Linked DNA regions of Thiosulfativibrio zosterae. The protein of the gene in region 1 interacts with the protein of each later gene in a pairwise test. Links are inferred from orthologs where the notes say so. Each region holds a gene or a part of one and is shown in the gene's direction. Other genes may lie near its edges. The genes, in order: THMIRH_RS10595 and mobA.

Region 1 (9,497 bases):
GCGCATGCGGCGCATACGAGTAATGGGGAATTGGCGTTCAATCATAGTGGTTCTCGAGGCTCTGGCTTTTAAGTAAGCCATAAATCATACTCGGGGTCGGTCTAAAAATAAAGGAGCCCTTGTGCTAGATCAATTTGAATATACCTTTTTTGATGCTGAGATTGCTCAGCACTTTGCGGAACAATGTCATACGCTGGGATTAGAAACCGCAACAGCGGCGGATGAGTCACCCACTGGAGAAGACTTGTTTGAGGTTAAGGTGTTGGGTTCTTTGACAGATGAGCTGGCTGAACAAATCGAAGAGATTTATTCAGATATCTTGTTTGGTGAACAAGCCGCTCAAATTGAAGGCAATGAGGGTGAAGCGATTGCGGATGCTTGCGGAGTTCAAGTTCAATTAGCCTCGGGTGAGTTTACCACCGTGGCCGTTCATCCAAAAATCATGAACAAAATCTTATCGGTATTAACGATTGCTGAACTCCAAAAGTTTTTAGCGCAGGTGGCGGAAGATATTGAGAATCCAAAATCGGGTCCTATCTGCAGAAGAGAAAATTTGCCCGATTTATAAGGCTTTGAGCTAGGTGGATAGATAAATCTTACATGGGTTATAAAAAAATTATATAAGAAAATGCTAATTTTTCTTAGGGTGCAACTTGAAGTTAGGACGCATTAAATTTATCATAGCCTATTAGTATGACTTGCATTGAGTAAAGATTAACTCAGTCAACAAAACTAACCATAAATATAAACTCTTGAATCTGGGATGTTTTTGGTAAGCAAAAATATCAATCAAGGAGCATTAAATGACAGATCAAATCACTGAAAAGGTTGCGATTCAAACTGAAGAGAGTCGTAATCAAGGCCGTCGTGCTTTCCTAAAAGGAAGTGCGGCAGTAGCTGGAGGCGTGCTTTTCACTAAGGCCGCTTCTGCAAATGGCGCGGCAGGCTATGACGCTAAGAAAGCTGTTGCACCTTACGCTGGTAAAGCGGAAGAAACAGGCGTTCTTGCTGATAACGCAGCTCGTAAGAGCTTAGGTTTTGGTGTTCGTAAGTATCCTTACGGTATGCCTTCACCTTATGAAAAAGAAGTTCAGCGTCGTACTTTAGAATGGTTGACTCCAGATTCAATGGCGTCTATCACTATGACTCCGATTCAGAGCTTGCACGGTATCATCACGCCAAACGGTCTACATTTTGAGCGTTTCCACGGTGGTGTACCAACAATCAACCCAGATGATCACCGTTTAGTAATTCACGGTATGGTTGAGCGTCCATTAATTTTCACGATGGATGACCTAAAGCGTTTCCCATCAATTTCTCGTATTCACTTCGTTGAGTGTCCTGCTAACGGCGCAATGGAATGGAAAGGTGTTCAGTTGAACTCAGTTCAGTGGACTCACGGGATGATGTCTTGTGTTGAATACACAGGTGTTCGTGTTTCTGACTTATTAAAAGAAGCGGGTATCAAGCCAGAAGGTAAGTGGATTATTCCAGAAGGTGCTGATGCATCTGGTATGGCGCGTTCTCTACCAATCGACTTAGCAATGGATGACTGTTTTATTGCTTACGCGCAAAACGGTGAAGCATTGCGTCAAGAACAAGGTTACCCAATTCGTTTAGTGGTTCCTGGTTGTGAAGCGAACATGTGGGTTAAATACCTACGCCGTATTCAAGTCACTGATAGCCCATTACAACACCGTGAAGAAACCTCTAAGTACACTGAGTTAATGCCAGATGGTACTGCACAGCGTTTCTCTTGGTACATGGAAGCTAACTCAGTTATCACTTACCCATCACCAGACTTCAAAATGCAAGGTCCTGGTAAATACTTTGTTCGTGGTCTAGCTTGGTCTGGCCGTGGTAAAGTTGCTCATGTTGATGTGTCTTTTGACGGTGGTAAGAACTGGAAAGAAGCACATTTCACTTCAGCGGTCCTAGACAAAGCTTGGACTCGTTTTGAAGTTGAGTGGGATTGGGATGGTTCTGAAGCCTTTATGATGAGCCGTGTAACTGATGAAACTGGTTATGTTCAACCTCCTATGCCTCAAATGCGTAAGCTAGAAGGAACAAACAACGTTTACCACCGTACAGCGATGGTAACTTGGAGAGTTCTTCCTTGGGATAATGGTCAAAACGGAGGCATGATTGAAAATGTTCAATACTAAAACTACATTCGTTGCAGCAGCAGTTGCAACTTTATTCGCAGGTTCTGCGATGGCAATGTCTGGTTCTTCAGACACTGCTGGCGGTTTACCCGCTGCTAAAATGGATGGCAAGTATGCTTCTAACTATGCAGAAATCATCAAGGCAGCAGACGGCAAATACCTAGACGCTAAAGTTATTGAAGCGATTCTAGGGAAAGAAGCGACTCATGGTCGTAACGGTTTGGAAGGAAAATTAGATCCTGCTAACCCTTACTCTTTCGAAGTGGATGACAGCATTGACGGTGGTAACCACGGTAACGCTCAGTGTAAGATTCCAGCAGCTTTCGTTGAAGTTCACGAAAGTGCTCACAAAAACTATTATGGTGACTCTAAGTTCGTTGCCTATGGTTTTGGTAAGCCAATCGCTGAAGGTGCTTTGGCTAAGTGGAACATCACTGCAGACGGAAACGGACACGGTTTACCAGACGCTTCTGTTGGTATGACCGTTGAAGAAGGTGCTAAGGTTTATGTACAGTTCTGTTCAATGTGTCACGGTGAATTCGGTGAAGGTGCTAAGGGTTACCTACCTTTAGCGGTTGAAGAAAACCTAGTGACTTCAGACTTCAAAGACCCAGCACCTATGAAAGCTGTTGGTAACTACTGGCCCTATGCGACAACTTTGTTTGATTACAACCGTCGTGCAATGCCTTTCTGGACGCCAAATGCTCCTTACATCGGTGACAAAGGATACATGGGGATTACAGGTTACATCCTACAATCTAACTATGTTCCAATGGATGAAAACGGCACAATGTTAGAAGATGATACTTTCTTCAACTCTGAAGTTTTAATGAAAATGAACAAGTTCATGAAAAACCAAGGGAACTTCTTCTGTGATCACCGTCCAGTTATCCATAACGAGCGTTGCATGAAGGATTGTGGTCCTGAAGTAGCAGGTCGTAATGGTAACATCCAAGACTACACGCAAGCGCGTCGTCTACCAGATGGTACACCACAGTACAACGTTGCTCAGCGTTTACATGAAGCAAAACCAGGTGTAGGTCACGAAGGGATGTAATCCTTTTACCCCAAGCCTAGTTTGAAAATAGCCCGCCTTGTGCGGGCTTTTTTTTGTCCATTTTTTTAATTGATGGCTTCATTTTTATAAAGTCATGTTTTTGAAAGCCTTTAGTTAAGTCTTTGCTAATATCAGCTTGTTTTTTTAAAACTAACTCCGTAAAATACACCGTTATTCCCGCTAAGCTATAACGCTTCATGGTGGGACAAACTCAAACTTAGGACATTAACATGGCTTTAATCGATCCATTTAATCGTAAAATTGAATATGTCAGGGTTTCTGTCACGGATAAATGTAATTACCGTTGTGGATACTGTATGCCCGAACAAGGTGTGCACCCTGAAGGTGAGCATACCGAATATTTATCTTATGATGAACTAGCGCGCATCATTAAAGCCTTTGTCAACTTAGGCGTGACCAAGGTTCGTATAACAGGCGGTGAGCCACTGGTCAGAAAAAATTTGCCGACCTTGATTGCCCAAATTAATGAATTTGAAGGCTTACAAGACATCGCCTTATCGACTAATGCTCATCACTTGGCAAGAGAAGCTTTAGCCCTTAAAGAAGCGGGCATTACTCGCGCCAATATATCGATTGATTCCCTAAAACCAGAACGCTTTAAAAACATCACGCGTGGCGGAGATTTATCTAAGGTTCTGGCCGGTGTTGACCGTGCCCTTGAAGTGGGTATGACCCCCATCAAGTTTAATATGGTGGTCATGAAAGGCACCAATGATGATGAAATTGAAGCCATGGTGGATTATGGACTAGAAAAAGGTGTTGAGGTGCGCTTTATCGAAACCATGCCCATCGGTCCTGCTGGCGTATCGATGATGAATCAGCACTATGCAGCGGAAAAGATTCTGGCGCGCGTTAGAGCTCATGTTGGCCAAGATTTAATCCCTTCACAGGGCAAGACACACGACGGTCCTTCGCGTAATTTTGTGATTGCAGGTACCAATACCCGTATAGGCGTTATCTCTGCCGTATCGCAACATTTCTGCGAAACTTGTAATCGTGTGCGTTTAACGGCAAGAGGAGTTTTAGCCTTGTGTTTGGGTCAAGAAGATTCGGTTGATTTACGCACCCCTTTAAGAGCGGGTATATCAGATGAAGAATTACAGCAACTCATTGTAGATGCCATGCTTAAAAAGCCAGAGAAGCATTTCTTTAACGAGAATGTTCACAATATTGAATTTAGACAAATGGTTTCACTGGGTGGTTAACCCAAAGTACAAGGAAGAGAAGATGATTGAGGTTTTATATTTTGCCAGCTTTAGAGAAGTATTGGGTCAATCACAAGAGTCATTGCCTGCTGAGCACGGCACCATTCAGGGTTTATTAGAAGCCTTAGGGGCGCGTGGTGAATCTTGGCGAGAAGCGTTACTTGAAAATCAAAATCTACAAATTGCGCTAAACCATGACATTACTCATCGTCACGCTCAGATTAAAGCGGGTGACGAAATTGCATTTTTCCCACCGGTGACCGGCGGCTGATTCATGTTTCCCCAAATTAAAATTCAAACAGAAGATTTTGATTTGTCGACCGAAATCAAACAACTCCGTGAAGCCTACAAAGATGTGGGCGCGGTGGTGAGTTTTGTTGGTACAGTAAGAGATATCAATGAGGGGGATGATGTATCTATTTTAGAATTAGAGCATTATCCGAACATGACCGAAAAAGCGCTTGAGAAAATTCGCCTAGAAGCGCATCAGCGTTGGGAATTACAAAACAGTTTGATTATTCATCGGGTTGGCAAAATGTACCCGCAAGATCAAATTGTGTTGGTGGCGGTGACCTCAAAGCACCGAGAAAACGCTTTTTTAGCCGCCCACTTTATTATGGATTATTTAAAAACCAATGCGCCTTTTTGGAAAAAAGAAACCCTGCCCGATGGCTCAGAGCGATGGGTGGATGCCAGAGTTTCAGATAAAGATGCGCATTCTCGTTGGCTAAAAGATTAAAATAGTCACCAACAAACAACCGATTTAACTGTCATTTCCCCGTTTTGCGGGGATTTTTTTTAGGAAGTCCCATGAAAACTTTTGATGAAGCGTTATTTTATTTATTAAGTAAGGCACAGGTTACCCAAAAAACCACTCAGATTGCGGTGCGCGAAGCCTTTAGTCGAGTGTTGGCGCAGGATATTATTTCACCCGTAAATGTGCCCGCTTATGACAACAGTATGATGGATGGTTATGCGTTACACAGTTATGACCTAGAGCATAACAATGTATTTGAAGTGAGTCAGCGTATTGCCGCTGGGCAAAAAGGTCAACCGCTAAAACCCGGAACGGTTGCCAGAATTTTTACCGGAGCGCCCATTCCAGAGGGTGCCAACTTGGTGGTGATGCAGGAGCATACCGAAGAAATTGCCAGTTCAGAAAACGGCCAAAAAACCATCCAGATTAATGAAAAAACAACCAGGCCTGGTCAAAATATCCGTGTGATTGGCGAAGATATTACTGAAAATGCGGTGATTTTAAAACAAGGGCAAAAACTTCGTGCGCAAGATTTAGGTTTAATCAGCAGTATAGGTTTGCCTGAAGTGTTGGTGTATGAACCCATTAAGGTTGCGACTTTTACCACGGGTGATGAATTATTAGAGCCAGGTCAAGCACCCGAGTTTGGTAAGGTGTTTAATGCGAACCGTGCCGTCTTGACTGGGGCGATTCAAAACTTAGGATTTGAATGGATCGATTTAGGCCGAGTTGAAGATACCCTTGAGGCCACAGTGGCTGCGATGCAAAAGGCCGCAAGCCTTGCAGATGTGGTGATTACGACTGGCGGAGTTTCTGTTGGCGAAGAGGATCATATTAAGCCTGCGATAGAGCAGTTAGGCTCTTTGGATATGTGGTCGGTCAAAATGAAGCCAGGTAAACCCTTGGCTTATGGTCAAATAGGTCAAACGCCATTTATTGGATTGCCGGGTAATCCGGTGAGTGCCTTTGCCACTTTTAATTTGTTTGCGCGCCCATTCTTGCTGAAAATGCAGGGCGCCAATGAATTAAAAGCCAAACCACTTTGGTTAGAAGCTGATTTTGAATGGCTTAAGCCAGGTTTTAGACGCGAATTTGCGCGGGCTCGTTTGGTGAATAAATATCAAAAAACCTTGGTCGAGATTTTCCCTAATCAGGGTTCGGGGGTGTTAACTTCGACGACCTGGGCAGATGGTTTTGTGGTTATTCCGGAAGACACGGCTATTCAGCGTGGCGATGTGGTTGCTTTTTATCCATTTAATCCGATTCAGGAGTAGGTTATGACAGCAGAGAATGGTTTAACGCATTTGGATGAAAAAGGTCAGGCGCGTATGGTTGATGTGGGGCAAAAAGCCCACACCGAAAGACAAGCCACGGCCTCGGCAACCATTTATATGCAACCTGAAACCCTCGCAATGATTGTTGAAGGTAAGCACAAAAAAGGGGATGTGATGGCTACCGCGCGAATTGCGGGCATTATGGCTGCCAAGCGTACGCCAGATTTAATCCCCATGTGTCACCCTTTGATGATTACTTCTGTTAAGGTCGAGTTGACGCCTAATTTAGAGCAGTCTTCGGTTGAGGTGTTAGCCACTTGCAAAACGGTTGGCCAAACGGGGATTGAAATTGAAGCCTTAACCGCCGCATCGATTGCCGCTTTAACCCTTTACGATATGTGTAAAGCCGTGGATCGCGGAATGGTGATTGATCAGGTGAAATTGCTGGAAAAAGTGGGCGGTAAAAGCGGTCATTGGACGCGCTGATTCGCTCAGTCTTGAAATTTTTACAGACAATAAAAAAGCCTTGTTACTGGTCGAGTAACAAGGCTTTTTTGCATTTTGGTGAGCCAAAATAATTACATAGCGTAGTACTGCAAGGCTTCAGGTCCTTTGGGGTCAAAAATGAGTTCTAAGCCTTTTTTAGGATAAAACCAATGATCAAGCCCATCACTTTCTTTAACGATGCGTTGTGGCGCACCAAAACGCTTTTGAATGGCTTCTTCTGATAAGCTCTTGCGCGGAATCAGTGTTAACAGGGTAAAAGGTTGGTTTTTAAGAAACAAGTCATCCTCTTGTGAAGGGGTGACTTCGCGGTTGCCCGATTCATTGATCGAGGTTTTCACACCACGGTCATATATGGCTTGAAGTTTGTCTGGGTCTACCTTTAGCTTGAGCACCATCGATGCATGAATCGTGCCTATATGAATAGATGGAAAAAACACTTCAGCAGATTTGCCTGACTCATCTTTTTTAGAAAAGATTTTGACGGTAATGTCATCCTTATAAAAACGCTGAGCTTGAAGTGCAGTGGTTTCCAAAGTAGTTAAACCAATCACTTTGACTTGTCCATTCTCTAAAGCAACCGCATTCCAGGGGAGTTGCTCTTCTGGAGTGGGTGTTCGGTCGGGTGACATCCACAACATCAATACAAACAAAACAATGCCTGCCAAAAGTACGATTAAAAAGGGCGGCATTTTTTTTAAAGACTGCATCAAAGAAGTCTGCTTGGCTTTTGTTGGCGACATTAAGACTGACCGTTTCCGGATTCATTCATCGATTTGACACCATCGTGTTTTACTTCATCAGAACCTTCACCTAACTCAATGTTTGAGTTTTCATCACGCGGTAAAAGTTTGGCAATTTTAGGGTCTTGAATCCCTTTGCCGGCATCATAGACTGAAATACCGGTTTGCATAAAGGTGATGAGTACCGCAACAAATATCACCACGGCTGAGAAGCGGATGGTGATGATTTCACCTAGGTTGGTTTTGGTGCCTTCGGTTGAAAAATCGTTCATACTAAAACCACCGGGGAAAATGGTATCTATTAAAAGGTAAATCAATACCATGCTGATGGCGACGCCATAGCTAAATAACAAGATGCGTCCTCGACGCCAAGCCAACATCCAATGTGAGGCGACAAACCAGCTTTCTGTTTTAATCTTTTTCTGGGTTTTAAAGTACAGCATTGCAATGACAGCACTAGAAACCAATGGGATTAACAGCAGTTCAAACGTTTGACCGATTTCCAAAACAATCATGGAAAAAAACAAGTGGGTTATGATGACATTGATGTTGAAAATGTGATGTGGAGTTTTAGCAGAGTGTAACTCTTGCTCAGTCACTTGATAGTGCATGGTGGTTTCCTGTGTTCGAAAATGCGAATATTTTAGAGTGTTGCCAAGCCGGCAACACTTGAATCAGGCTGAATATTTAAAACTGCTTGATGTAATTCAATAAAAAGTTGAGAACCTCTTGGTTCTCTTTTTCTACCGCAGCTAACTCAGCTTCTAAGCCCTTAGTTTGTCCAGCTTTGCCGGCATTTTCTAGGGCTAGGGCAAGGTTAGGTAATCTTGTGGCACCAATATTGGCTGAACTCCCTTTAAGGGTATGCGCATGCAATCTTAGGTTGGCAGCATTGTCAGTTGCGATGGCAGCTTTGATGTTTTTCATGGCATCAGGCGCAATATCAATAAAGCTTTGCAAAATCTCTTTCAAATCATCACCGATAACTTCTCTTAGCATATCTAAATTGTCAGTGTCGACGGCCGTTGTCATAATGCGTGTCCTTTTTATCGTTTTTTTGAATGGGGTTATTTGGCGTTTTCAGCAAGATAGCGGGTAAAGTCAGTCGATGTCATGGGTTTGCCAAATTTAAAGCCTTGGAAAATATCGCAATTGCGAGATTGTAAGTAGCTGACATGGAAGTCATCCTCAATCCCTTCAGCCACCACTTCTAAGCCCAGGCTGTTGGCCATGGCTAAAATGGTGTTTACTATTGCTTGACCCTGAGTGGTTTCTAAATTGATGATAAATGAGCGGTCAATTTTGATGGTGTCTATGGGGAAGCTATGTAGATAGGCTAACGAAGAATACCCTGTACCAAAGTCATCTATGGATAAAGAAACCCCTAAGGCCTTTAAACCTTTGAGTACAGAAATATTGTGGTCAGCATTGCTCATGGCTAGACTTTCGGTGATTTCAAAATCTAAAAATTTTGCAGGCAAGGTTGAGTGCGAGAGCACATTTTGGATGACATCCATTAAGTTGTCATTGGCGAACTGTCTGCCTGAGAGGTTAATCCCAATATGCAGATGGTCGTAGCCCATCTTGTGCCATTTTTCAGTTTCTTCAACCGCTTTGCGAATGATGAATTGTCCGATTTCAATGATGAGCCCAGTACTTTCCGCAATCGGAATAAATTGCACCGGTGAAATTAAGCCTTGTTTAGCGTGATTCCAGCGCACCAGCGCCTCAGCACCGTAAGGTTTTAGCGTTTTGGCATCCACTTGAGGCT
Region 2 (9,620 bases), 1.8 Mb from region 1 along the record:
ATTGGTCACCTTGGCCACAAAGTGCACCACGGGATGACGCCAGTCAACATGGGTCGCGCGCATTAAAAAGCGTAACATTAGGGTAAAAATAACCAGGCCTGCGATGAATTGGATTAAAAATAATCCACCTTGCGTTAAAGGGGTGGCTTCCATTAGTGTTTGGCTCCTGTGGTGTCGGCTTGTCCGAGTTGGTCGGCCAATTCTACGGCGCGGTTTTGCGCCGCGCTCATGGCATCTTTGACCGTTTGTCGCAGATTTTGCGCTTCAAAGGTCAGTATGGCTTGTTCGGTGGTGCCTTTAGGTGAAGTCACTTTTTGGCGTAGCGTGACCAAATCGTCGGTGCTTTCCAGTGCCATTTTGGCAGCGCCAAAAGCCGTTTGCAAGGTTAGCAAACGCGCACTTTTTTCATCCAAACCTAAGTCTTGCGCCGCTTGTTGCATGGCTTCCATAAATAAAAAATAGTAAGCAGGGCCACTGCCAGACAAGGCGGTCAAGGCATCAATTTGTTCTTCGGTTTTGACCCACACAGTAATACCCGCGGCACGCAAGATATTTTCGGCCTGGCTGCTCTGCTCGGGTTTTACCTTAGCATTGGCAAAAAGGCCAGTGGCACCACTTTGAATGAGGGCGGGGGTGTTTGGCATGGTGCGTACGATGGCATTATTGCCCCCTAGCCAACGGTCCATATCAACCGTGCGAATGCCTGCGGCTATCGAAATAATCAGCGGGCGTTTGGCTTGAATACTGGCTTGTACTTCATGGCACACGCCTTGCAGTTGTTGAGGTTTGACCGCAAAAACGACTATGTCGGCTCGCGCAACCGCTTCGTTGTTGTCTGAGTAACAATAAATGCCCATGCGTTCTGTCACCGAGCGGCGTTGTGCTTCGCTGGGTTCGGTGGCGATAATTTTATCTTTGGCGTAGCCGCTGGCAAGGAGTCCGCCAATCAGACTCATGGCCATATTGCCTGCGCCAATAAAGCAAATAGTCGCGTTCATAAACAATCCTTGTAAGTTTTGAGTGCGCTTATTATAACGATTACGGCGCTTTTTTAAACAGCTTATGGTTGCCGCGCTGATCGATTGCACCGGCTAGGCGTTTAATGCCATGTAAATAGGCCGCGGTGCGTAAAGAAGTTTGAAATTCATTGGCCAAGTCAAACACGGTATTGGCTTCGCGGCGCATGGTTTTGGCTAAGCGAGTTTGCACCTCTTCAAGCTCCCAATAAAGCCCCGAACGATTTTGCACCCATTCAAAATAACTCACCACCACACCGCCATTATTGGCGAGCACATCTGGGATGACGGCAATGCCTTGGGCTTCTAAAATTTCATCGGCTTGCGGCGTGATGGGGCCGTTGGCAATTTCTAACACCAAATGCGCTTGAATGCGATGGGCATTTTCTTGGGTGATTTGGTTTTCTAGGGCTGCCAGCACCAAAACATCTACTTTTAATTCGAGTAATTCGGCATTACTGAGTCTTTGAAAGGTTTGCAGAGTGCAAACCGTGCCATTGCACAAAACCGATTCAAGTTGGTTGGTGTCGTCTTTGTGGTTTTTAATATCTTTGATATTAAGACTGTTTTCAGAATAAATGCCGCCTTGCGAATCTGATACTGCCACAATACGAAACCCAGCCTCTTGTGCCAGTTGCGCAAAATGAAACCCTGCATTTCCAAAACCTTGTATGGCAACGGTGAGTTCAGCGGGGTTTAATTGCTGGCGTTTGCAATACTCATTAAGCACATGCAAAGCGCCGGAACCAGTGGCCGACTCACGACCTTCTGAACCATTTAAATGCAAAGGTTTGCCTGTGATAATGCCGGGTGCTTGACGACGCGCCAATACCGAGTATTCGTCTGCCATCCAGCCCATAATGGTGGCATTGGTGTAGACATCAGGCGCGGGAATGTCTCGCGACTCGCCCAAAATATCGGCAAAGGCACGAATATAGCCGCGTGATAAGCGTTCCAGCTCCAATTGCGAAAGTTCTTTGGGATTGACGGTAATGCCGCCCTTGGCACCGCCAAAGGGCAGGCCGGCCACAGCACATTTGACCGTCATCCAAAAACTCAAAGAGGTGACCTCATCCTCATTAACGCGCGGGTGATAACGAATCCCGCCCTTTGTTGGCCCACGGGTGTCGTCATATTGCACACGATAACCGGTGAAAATGCGCAGGCTGCCATCATCCATGCGTACCGGAATGCTGGCTTTAATGGAACGCTTGGGATAAGACAGGCGAGTAATGACTTCTTCATCCACCTCAATCAATTTAAAAACAGGTTCTAGGCGTTGCTTGGCAATTTCGAACATGGCGTTTCCTTTGGCTTTGGCTTGAATTTATTCAATTCTAAGCCTAAAAACAACCAGGCCTGGTTATTTTTAGGATATTTATACGAATTTTAACGAAAAAAAAGGGCAGTTTGCACTGCCCTGATCTTGAAATAGGGTGACTTTAAAATTCGCCCCATTCATCTTGAGAGTTGGTTGACTTGGGCTTAGCAGTAGCCATTGCCTGAGTCGGTTTGGGGCTTGCAAGCTTCGGTGTTGCTGTATTGGGTTTTGCTGTATTGGGTGCGGCAAGTTTTGGCGCTGGTATTTTTTTGACAGCCTGTTGAGTGGCTTGCTTTTCTAAGCGTTCATGCTGAGCCATAGGTGCGCCGCCTCTTGCGATGTCATTTTCAAGTGCATCGATGAGGGAGATGATTTTATTACTTTCATTTTCGAGTTGCCCCATTTGAATATTGGCTTGTTCGATATCTCCCACATCTTTCATGTCGAGGATGCGACCGATAAAGGCGTGCAATTCAGCATGGCCTTTTTCAAGTGCTTGATAAGACGCCATGCCTTGATAATCGGTGCCGTGTCCATAAATCCATTTGCCCAGCGCACACTTTGAAGCATCAGCAGCAGTATTGCGATCAAAGGCAATATTGACATCGTTGATGTAAGCGCGCACTTTAACACGCCATTGACGATGCGCACGGCGTGCCGAGGCAAAGTCAAAGTTGCCGGTTTTTAGCGCAGTACCCATATGTACAGCCGACTCATTGACTTTAAATTGCGAGACATTGGTGTTCATTAACATGGCCATTTCGCCTAACTCTTCAGAGGTGGCGGCAGATTCTTCGACCAAGGCGGCGTTCTGTTGCACCGCCGCATCAATGGCAGTAATGGCTTGGTTTACTTGCGAAACCCCTTCGGCCTGTTCGTTGCTGGAACGCGCGATTTCTTCAATGACTTGATTCACAGTATCAATTGAGGAGGCGATTTCGTTTAAAGCATCGCCAGAACCTTTGACATGTTGCGTACCTTCGGCGACTTTTTTAACGGTGTCTTCAATCAGTCCTCTAATTTCTTTTGAGGCCTCGGCAGATTTGCCAGCTAGGTTGCGTACCTCGGCGGCGACAACGGCAAAGCCGCGACCGTGCTCACCGGCGCGCGCGGCTTCTACGGCAGCGTTGAGTGCCAGCAAATTGGTTTGGAAAGCGATGCTGTCAATCAGTCCAATAATGTCGTTAATTTTTTGGCTGGAGGCATGAATTTGTTCCATGGCACGAATCGCGTTATCCATCACGCTGACACCGTCTTGCGCTTGTTTTTTGGCCGTGGCGGTCGAGATTTCGGCTTGATGCGCATTGTCGGCATTTTGCTTAACGATGGCGTTCATTTGTTCCATGCTGGCGGCGGTTTGCTCTAGGGCAGCGGCTTGGTTTTGGGTACGGTCATTAAGGTCGATACTGGCATTTTTAATTTCATTGGCACCATCGGATACCGCTTGAGAGGCGACTTTGGTTTGAGCCATCATAGACGCTAGGTTGTCTACAGCCACATTAAGACTGTCTTGCAAAACGGCAAAACGACCATAATATTGACCTTGCATATGATGGGTTAAGTTGCCCTCAGATAAGCTCACGCCCACATCAACCGCGCCATTAATGGGTTTTTCAATGGTTGCAATCATATCGTTGAGCGCTTCAGAGAGTTCTTTGGCAACGCCGGTGATTTCAGAGGTGTCGATGCGGCTGCTTAAAAGCCCATTTTTAGCGGCTTGCACCGCGCCGTTAACATCACGCAATAATAGAATTTCTTGGGTTTTATCGCGCCATTCAGCCAGAGTGGCGGTGCGAATACCCGCACGGTTGAAAATGGGGATAATGTTGACTTCAATTTGCACCGTGCCCAAGTCAATATTGGCAAGGTAAGGTTGTTTGAGTTCGGCAACCATATTGCGTTTTTGATGCGGGTGTTTGTGGAAAGCATCAAAATTCATCCCAATGATTTTGTTGGCGTCAAAGTCTGGTAAAAAGCGCTTTAATGCTGGCTGGGTTTGTTGCATATAGTCTTTCATATTATTATTGAGATACATAATATTAAAGTTGGCGTCTGCAATCATTAAGTTGCTAGAAACCTGGTCTATCGCAATTTGCAATTTGGCCGCTTCATCGGTTTTGGCGTGACCATCTTCAATGGCGTGCCGAATGGCGATTGAGGCGGAAATGACCGGGTTGATGAGTTTGCCAATAAAATGCTTGGGTCGAGTACAACTCATATTAATGGGTTCGTTGGCTGAAACTCTTCTTAAGGCATTGCGCAATGAATCTTGTGCTTTAAAAGTTGTGTAGCCATAAATAAACGACACACTTACCATGAGTGTGCTTAGCAATAAAGTCCAAAGTGGATTGAGCCCCTGCAAACTACTGATGACTGCAAAGGGCATGACGCTGAAAATGAGGGTTAATAGGCTAAGTTGCCATTGCGGGTCGAGTTTTCCAAAAAAGTTAAGTTCAGTCCAATTAATGCCGCTGTAAACTTTACCGTATTGAATTTTTTTAGCGCCAGACTTAATGTCTAGGTAGGCTTGAGTGGCTAGGGCTTTTTCGGCATCGGTGATTTCTGTTCTAAAAGAAATGTATCCGACAGGTTTGCCATTTTCAAAAATTGGCGATACATTGGCTCTTACCCAATAAAAGCCACCGTCTTTGCGGCGGTTTTTAACCAATTGTGACCAGGTAGAGCCCATTTTAAGGGTTGTCCACATATCCTTAAACACCGCTTCTGGAACATCTGGGTGGCGCACAGTGTTATGAGGCTTACCTAAGAGTTCGTCACGGGTAAAACCACTGGCAATTTCAAAGGCATCGTTCAGCTCGGTAATATTGCCTTGCAGGTCAGTTTTGGAAACTAATGTCAGTCCTTTGGGGACAATATATTCATCTTGAGTAATGGGTTGGTTATTTCTCATGCTGCTTGTCCTAGATTAGTAGTCGTGACTAATATAAATTCATTTTATGCGTTTGTTAAGCATTATTTCTTATATGGGAATAATTATTTTTACGCACATTAAAAAGGTTGGCTAGAAAATGAAAGATGCGTTAAAAGCCGTGGTTTTGGCGGGTGGGCAAGGTAGTCGAGTGGGTTATCAGCAAAAAGCCTTGTTGGTCTATCAAGGACAACCCTTGTTAGTGCCGATTTTAGAGCGTTTGCGAGCGCAAGTTGCGCAGGTATGTATCAGTGCCAATCAAGCCTTAGACACCTATCGCAGTTTTGAACCCAAGGTATTTGAAGATGTGACCGAAGGTTTTTTAGGGCCCATGGAGGGGATGAATTCGGCATGGCATGCCCTTGAGGGGGATTGGTTGGTGTTTGTGCCTTGTGATAATCCGCATTTTCCGGCAGATTTGGTGGATAGACTTTGGCAAAAACAACAAGACACTGGGCAGCATTTGGTGGTGGCATTTGATGGCGAGCGTTTGCAGCCTTTGTATTGTTTAATGCACCGCTCACTGCAAGCCAGTTTAGCGGCTGCGATTGCTAAAGGGCATTTGAGTGTGTGGCGTTGGATAGATGAAAATCCGCATGCTTTAGCCGATTTTAGTGATGTGGGTGCCAAAGCCTTTCAAAACTTAAACACCTTGGCGTTGATTGAAGCGGGTTCAGTTGGGTAATGATTAGTTGGGTAATGATTAGTTGGGCAATAATAAAGTGCCATTGATGGTCACACTCAGTTGGCTTTGTCCAGCTTGCATAACTGGCGCATTGCCAACCGCATCACTCGCCATCATGTTGCGCGCGAGATAGGGCGATGGAAAGTGCGGTGATTGAATATTGGTTTCTATAATTTTATACACCTGGGTTTGAAAACCTTGCGCAATCAACTGTGCTTTCTTTTGAAAAGTGTCTAGGGCTTTACGGGTGAGGTCATCAATAAACAATTGGCGTTGTGCGCTGGAAACACCAAACTCCATATTTTGATAACGCAAATAAGGTTGAATTTGCGCCATAATTTTAACCAGGCCTGGTTGATTTTCCATGTTTAAAGTGAGCGTTTGTTGGCCACGCCAAGTGGTTAAGGCTTGATTTTTGTCGTAAATGGGTTGAATTTGATAGTCTGAGGTTTCCACTTTGATTTGCGGCGCACGCTTTAAAACCGCATAAGCAGCTTGCATTTGGGTGTTGATTTCATTGGCGACCACTTGCGGATTCAAATCTTGGGAATAGGCGCGAAATGTAAGCGTCACTTGATCGTTATTAAAGTAGGCGCTTTCAGTCACGGAAAAAGACACACGGTTTTCATTGCGTTGGTTTGTTTCAAACGCATGGGCGTTCATGCTGAAAACGCAGATTAACAACAGGCAAAATCGGCTGAATGTCATAGAGCCTCCTAGAGAATGATATAATTCGCGAATTGATTATAACCCGACCCTCAATTGAGTCAATTGTTGAAGTGTAAAGAGATTTCTGATGTCCGAAAAAATTCAAACCACCTTGCCACATGAAACCGTGATGCAACCTCAAGAAAAGCAAGCCGCCTTTGCTGTTGCGGGCATTTTTGCCACGCGTATGTTGGGCTTGTTTATGATTTTCCCGGTGTTTGCCTTGTTTGCTGAGCAAGAATTTAAAAACATTACTGGCTTTCAAATTGGTCTAGCGATGGGCATTTACGGGCTCACCCAAGCATTGCTGCAAATTCCTTATGGTATGTTGTCCGACAAGTATGGTCGCAAACCGCTCATTATGGTCGGTATGCTGGTGTTTATGTTTGGTTCGGTGGTCTGCGCCCTGGCAGATTCCATAGAAATGATGATAGTGGGGCGCGCCATTCAAGGCATGGGCGCGGTGGCCGCGGTGTTGATGGCAACGGTTGCGGATACGGTGACAGAACCTTTTAGGTTACGCGCCATGTCTATTGTGGGCATGACGATTGGCTTGTCTTTTACCTTGTCTTTGGTGGCAGGACCTTTGTTGTCCGAGCTTGTTGGGGTGCGTGGCATTTTTTGGGTGATTGCGGCTTTGGCTGGCGTGGGCATGGTGTTGGTGATGTTTGCCGTGCCCAAAATTGAAGGCCAGCGTTTTCAGCGCGAAGCCGAAGCCGACCCCGCCCAATTTAAAGCGGTGTTGTCTAATCCACAATTGTTGCGCTTAGATTTGGGGGTGTTTGTATTGCATGCCATGCTCACCGCCATGTTTGTGGTGGTGCCCATGCTGATTCGTGATAACGCAGGTATGGATTCGATGCATCATTGGGAATTATATTTGCCGGTGATGTTGTTGTCGTTTGTCTTAATGGTGCCGTTTATTATTCAAGCCGAAAGCAAAGGGCGCATGAAGCAAATGTTTGTGGGCGCGATTGCGGCTTTGGTGATAGTACAGTTGGCGATGCTAAATTTTGCCCATGGATTTTGGTCCATCTTTTTAATTATGTTGCTGTTTTTTACCGCGTTTAATTTATTAGAAGCTTCTTTACCCTCTTTGGTGGTTAAGTTGTCGCCAGCCGATAAAAAAGGCACGGCCAGTGGTGTTTATTCGTCGAGTCAGTTTTTTGGTGCAGCCATCGGTGGCGCATTGGGTGGCTATTTTTATCAGTTTTACGGTTTTGATGGCGTGTTTGTGTTTACCACGGTTTTGGGAGCGGTTTGGTTATTCGTAGCCATTAGCATGACTCAGCCTTTGCCCTTAAGCATTGCATCAGTGAGTTATGATGCCATTTTGGCGCCCGAAGAAATGGATAGTTTAACTGAAAAACTACTGTCTTATGACGGGGTTTATGAAGTCGTAATTTTATCCAATGAACAACGCATTTACTTTAAAATAGACCGCAAAGTTATTAATGAAATTGGCTTGATTGATTATATTCACAAGGGTTTGTCCCGAGAATAAGGGTCTTCAAACTGGCTGGGAGCCGAATCCGTGGCAAAAACTTCTGACAAAAATGCGCTATTAACCGATTTTGATTATTGGGAGTCTTCGTTTGGCTCTTTGCAAAACTTAATTGAATTGCCCAAAGTCAGACAAGCGCGTCGCCGTGTCAATTGGTTATATTTTTCAGCTTTTTTCCTAGGTGCGCTAACACTGGCTCTGTTTGTGGCGGGCAATGCACTTGATTCCAAAGTATTTTTTTATTTTGCGCTGTTTTCTGGTGTGGTGGCGTTTTTAGTTTTCTGGCTGGCTTATCATCAAAGCCAGCAGCAAATGCAGGTGATTGAAGAAGTTTTGCGGGTGGCGCAATGCCAGCAAAAAGCCTTAGATAATCATGCCATTGTTTCTATGACCAATTTACAAGGTCGCATTGTGTATGCCAATAGCCGCTTTATAGAAACTTCGGGCTACACTAAAGAGGAGTTGGTTGGGCAAACCCACAGTATTATCAATTCTGGTCTGCATGATAAAGCCTTTTTTGCAACACTTTGGCAAACCATCGGTAAGGGTGAAACCTGGCGCGGTGTGGTGCGTAATAAAGCCAAAAATGGCACTTATTATTGGGTGAATTCTATGGTGATGCCCATTTTTGATCTCAATGGCAACAAAACGCACTATATTTCTATCCGCACCGAAATCACCCGCCAAAAAGAAGTTGAAGAAGCCCTAGGGCAAGCGCTGTTAGATGCGCAGGCCGCAAGCCGAACCAAAAGTGAGTTTTTGGCCAATATGAGCCATGAAATTCGTACCCCCATGAACGGGGTGTTTGGGATGTTACAGTTGATTCGCGAAGAACCCTTGTCGGATAAAGCCAAAGATTTTGTGGATACGGCCATGGCTTCGGCAACCAGTTTATTGCGAATTATTAATGACATTTTAGATGTATCCAAAATAGAAGCCGGCAAGTTGACCTTAGAAATGCGCGCTTTTGAGTGGTCTTTATTTGTTAAGCGCGTGTTACATCCGTTGCAGTTGCAAGCCAATGCGAAAGGCTTAAATTTTACCTTTGATATCGACCCCTGCATTTCCCCAACCCTTTTTGGCGATGAAACCCGCTTAGGTCAAGTCTTAACCAATTTGGTGAGTAATGCGGTTAAGTTTACCGAGCAGGGCGATGTGGCCTTAACCTTTAAGTGTTTAGAACACAAAGACAGCGATCTGATTTTGCAAGTCAGCGTGAAAGATTCTGGCATAGGCATAACGCCCGAACAAAAAGCGCTCATTTTTGACGCCTTTAGCCAAGCAGATGCCACCATTACCCGCAAATTTGGTGGTACAGGTTTAGGGTTGTCCATTACCCGCAGTTTGGTCGAAATGATGGGCGGTTCTTTGTGGGTAGAAAGCGAGTATGGCAAAGGCTCTACCTTTTTCTTCACCACAAAACTGGGCATTCCCAAAGAACACCATTTAGATTCTGC

The links.
Region 2: the proteins of THMIRH_RS10595 (region 1) and mobA interact in binary tests that used the Escherichia coli proteins (3 or more experiments, as listed by UniProt). The link is inferred for Thiosulfativibrio zosterae from one-to-one orthologs.

The regions. Positions count from the first base shown.
Region 1 is NZ_AP021888.1:2,290,361-2,299,857, reverse strand. The notes cover bases 4,554-7,368. They hold THMIRH_RS10595 (molybdopterin molybdotransferase MoeA), read left to right. Parts: upstream 4,554-5,258; coding sequence 5,259-6,479; downstream 6,480-7,368. Other genes in these bases: THMIRH_RS10585 (hypothetical protein), read right to left, coding at 7,058-7,368; moaC (cyclic pyranopterin monophosphate synthase MoaC), read left to right, coding at 6,483-6,965; moaE (molybdopterin synthase catalytic subunit MoaE), read left to right, coding at 4,723-5,187; moaD (molybdopterin converting factor subunit 1), read left to right, coding at 4,554-4,719. In the rest of the region: hemB (porphobilinogen synthase), read right to left, coding at 1-45; THMIRH_RS10625 (hypothetical protein), read left to right, coding at 122-568; soxC (sulfite dehydrogenase), read left to right, coding at 804-2,165; THMIRH_RS10615 (c-type cytochrome), read left to right, coding at 2,152-3,222; THMIRH_RS12090 (hypothetical protein), read right to left, coding at 3,239-3,421; GTP 3',8-cyclase MoaA, read left to right, coding at 3,453-4,448; more of moaD, read left to right, coding at 4,471-4,553; more of THMIRH_RS10585, read right to left, coding at 7,369-7,726; THMIRH_RS10580 (hypothetical protein), read right to left, coding at 7,726-8,337; THMIRH_RS10575 (Hpt domain-containing protein), read right to left, coding at 8,414-8,758; THMIRH_RS10570 (EAL domain-containing protein), read right to left, coding at 8,794-9,497. UniProt on the Escherichia coli protein: Catalyzes the insertion of molybdate into adenylated molybdopterin with the concomitant release of AMP.
Region 2 is NZ_AP021888.1:468,865-478,484, forward strand. The notes cover bases 4,221-7,158. They hold mobA (molybdenum cofactor guanylyltransferase MobA), read left to right. Parts: upstream 4,221-5,366; coding sequence 5,367-5,951; downstream 5,952-7,158. Other genes in these bases: THMIRH_RS01865 (methyl-accepting chemotaxis protein), read right to left, coding at 4,221-5,248; THMIRH_RS01875 (SIMPL domain-containing protein), read right to left, coding at 5,970-6,659; THMIRH_RS01880 (MFS transporter), read left to right, coding at 6,748-7,158. In the rest of the region: THMIRH_RS01850 (YggT family protein), read right to left, coding at 1-153; proC (pyrroline-5-carboxylate reductase), read right to left, coding at 153-998; THMIRH_RS01860 (Glu/Leu/Phe/Val family dehydrogenase), read right to left, coding at 1,039-2,316; more of THMIRH_RS01865, read right to left, coding at 2,459-4,220; more of THMIRH_RS01880, read left to right, coding at 7,159-8,163; THMIRH_RS01885 (ATP-binding protein), read left to right, coding at 8,194-9,620. UniProt on the Escherichia coli protein: Transfers a GMP moiety from GTP to Mo-molybdopterin (Mo-MPT) cofactor (Moco or molybdenum cofactor) to form Mo-molybdopterin guanine dinucleotide (Mo-MGD) cofactor.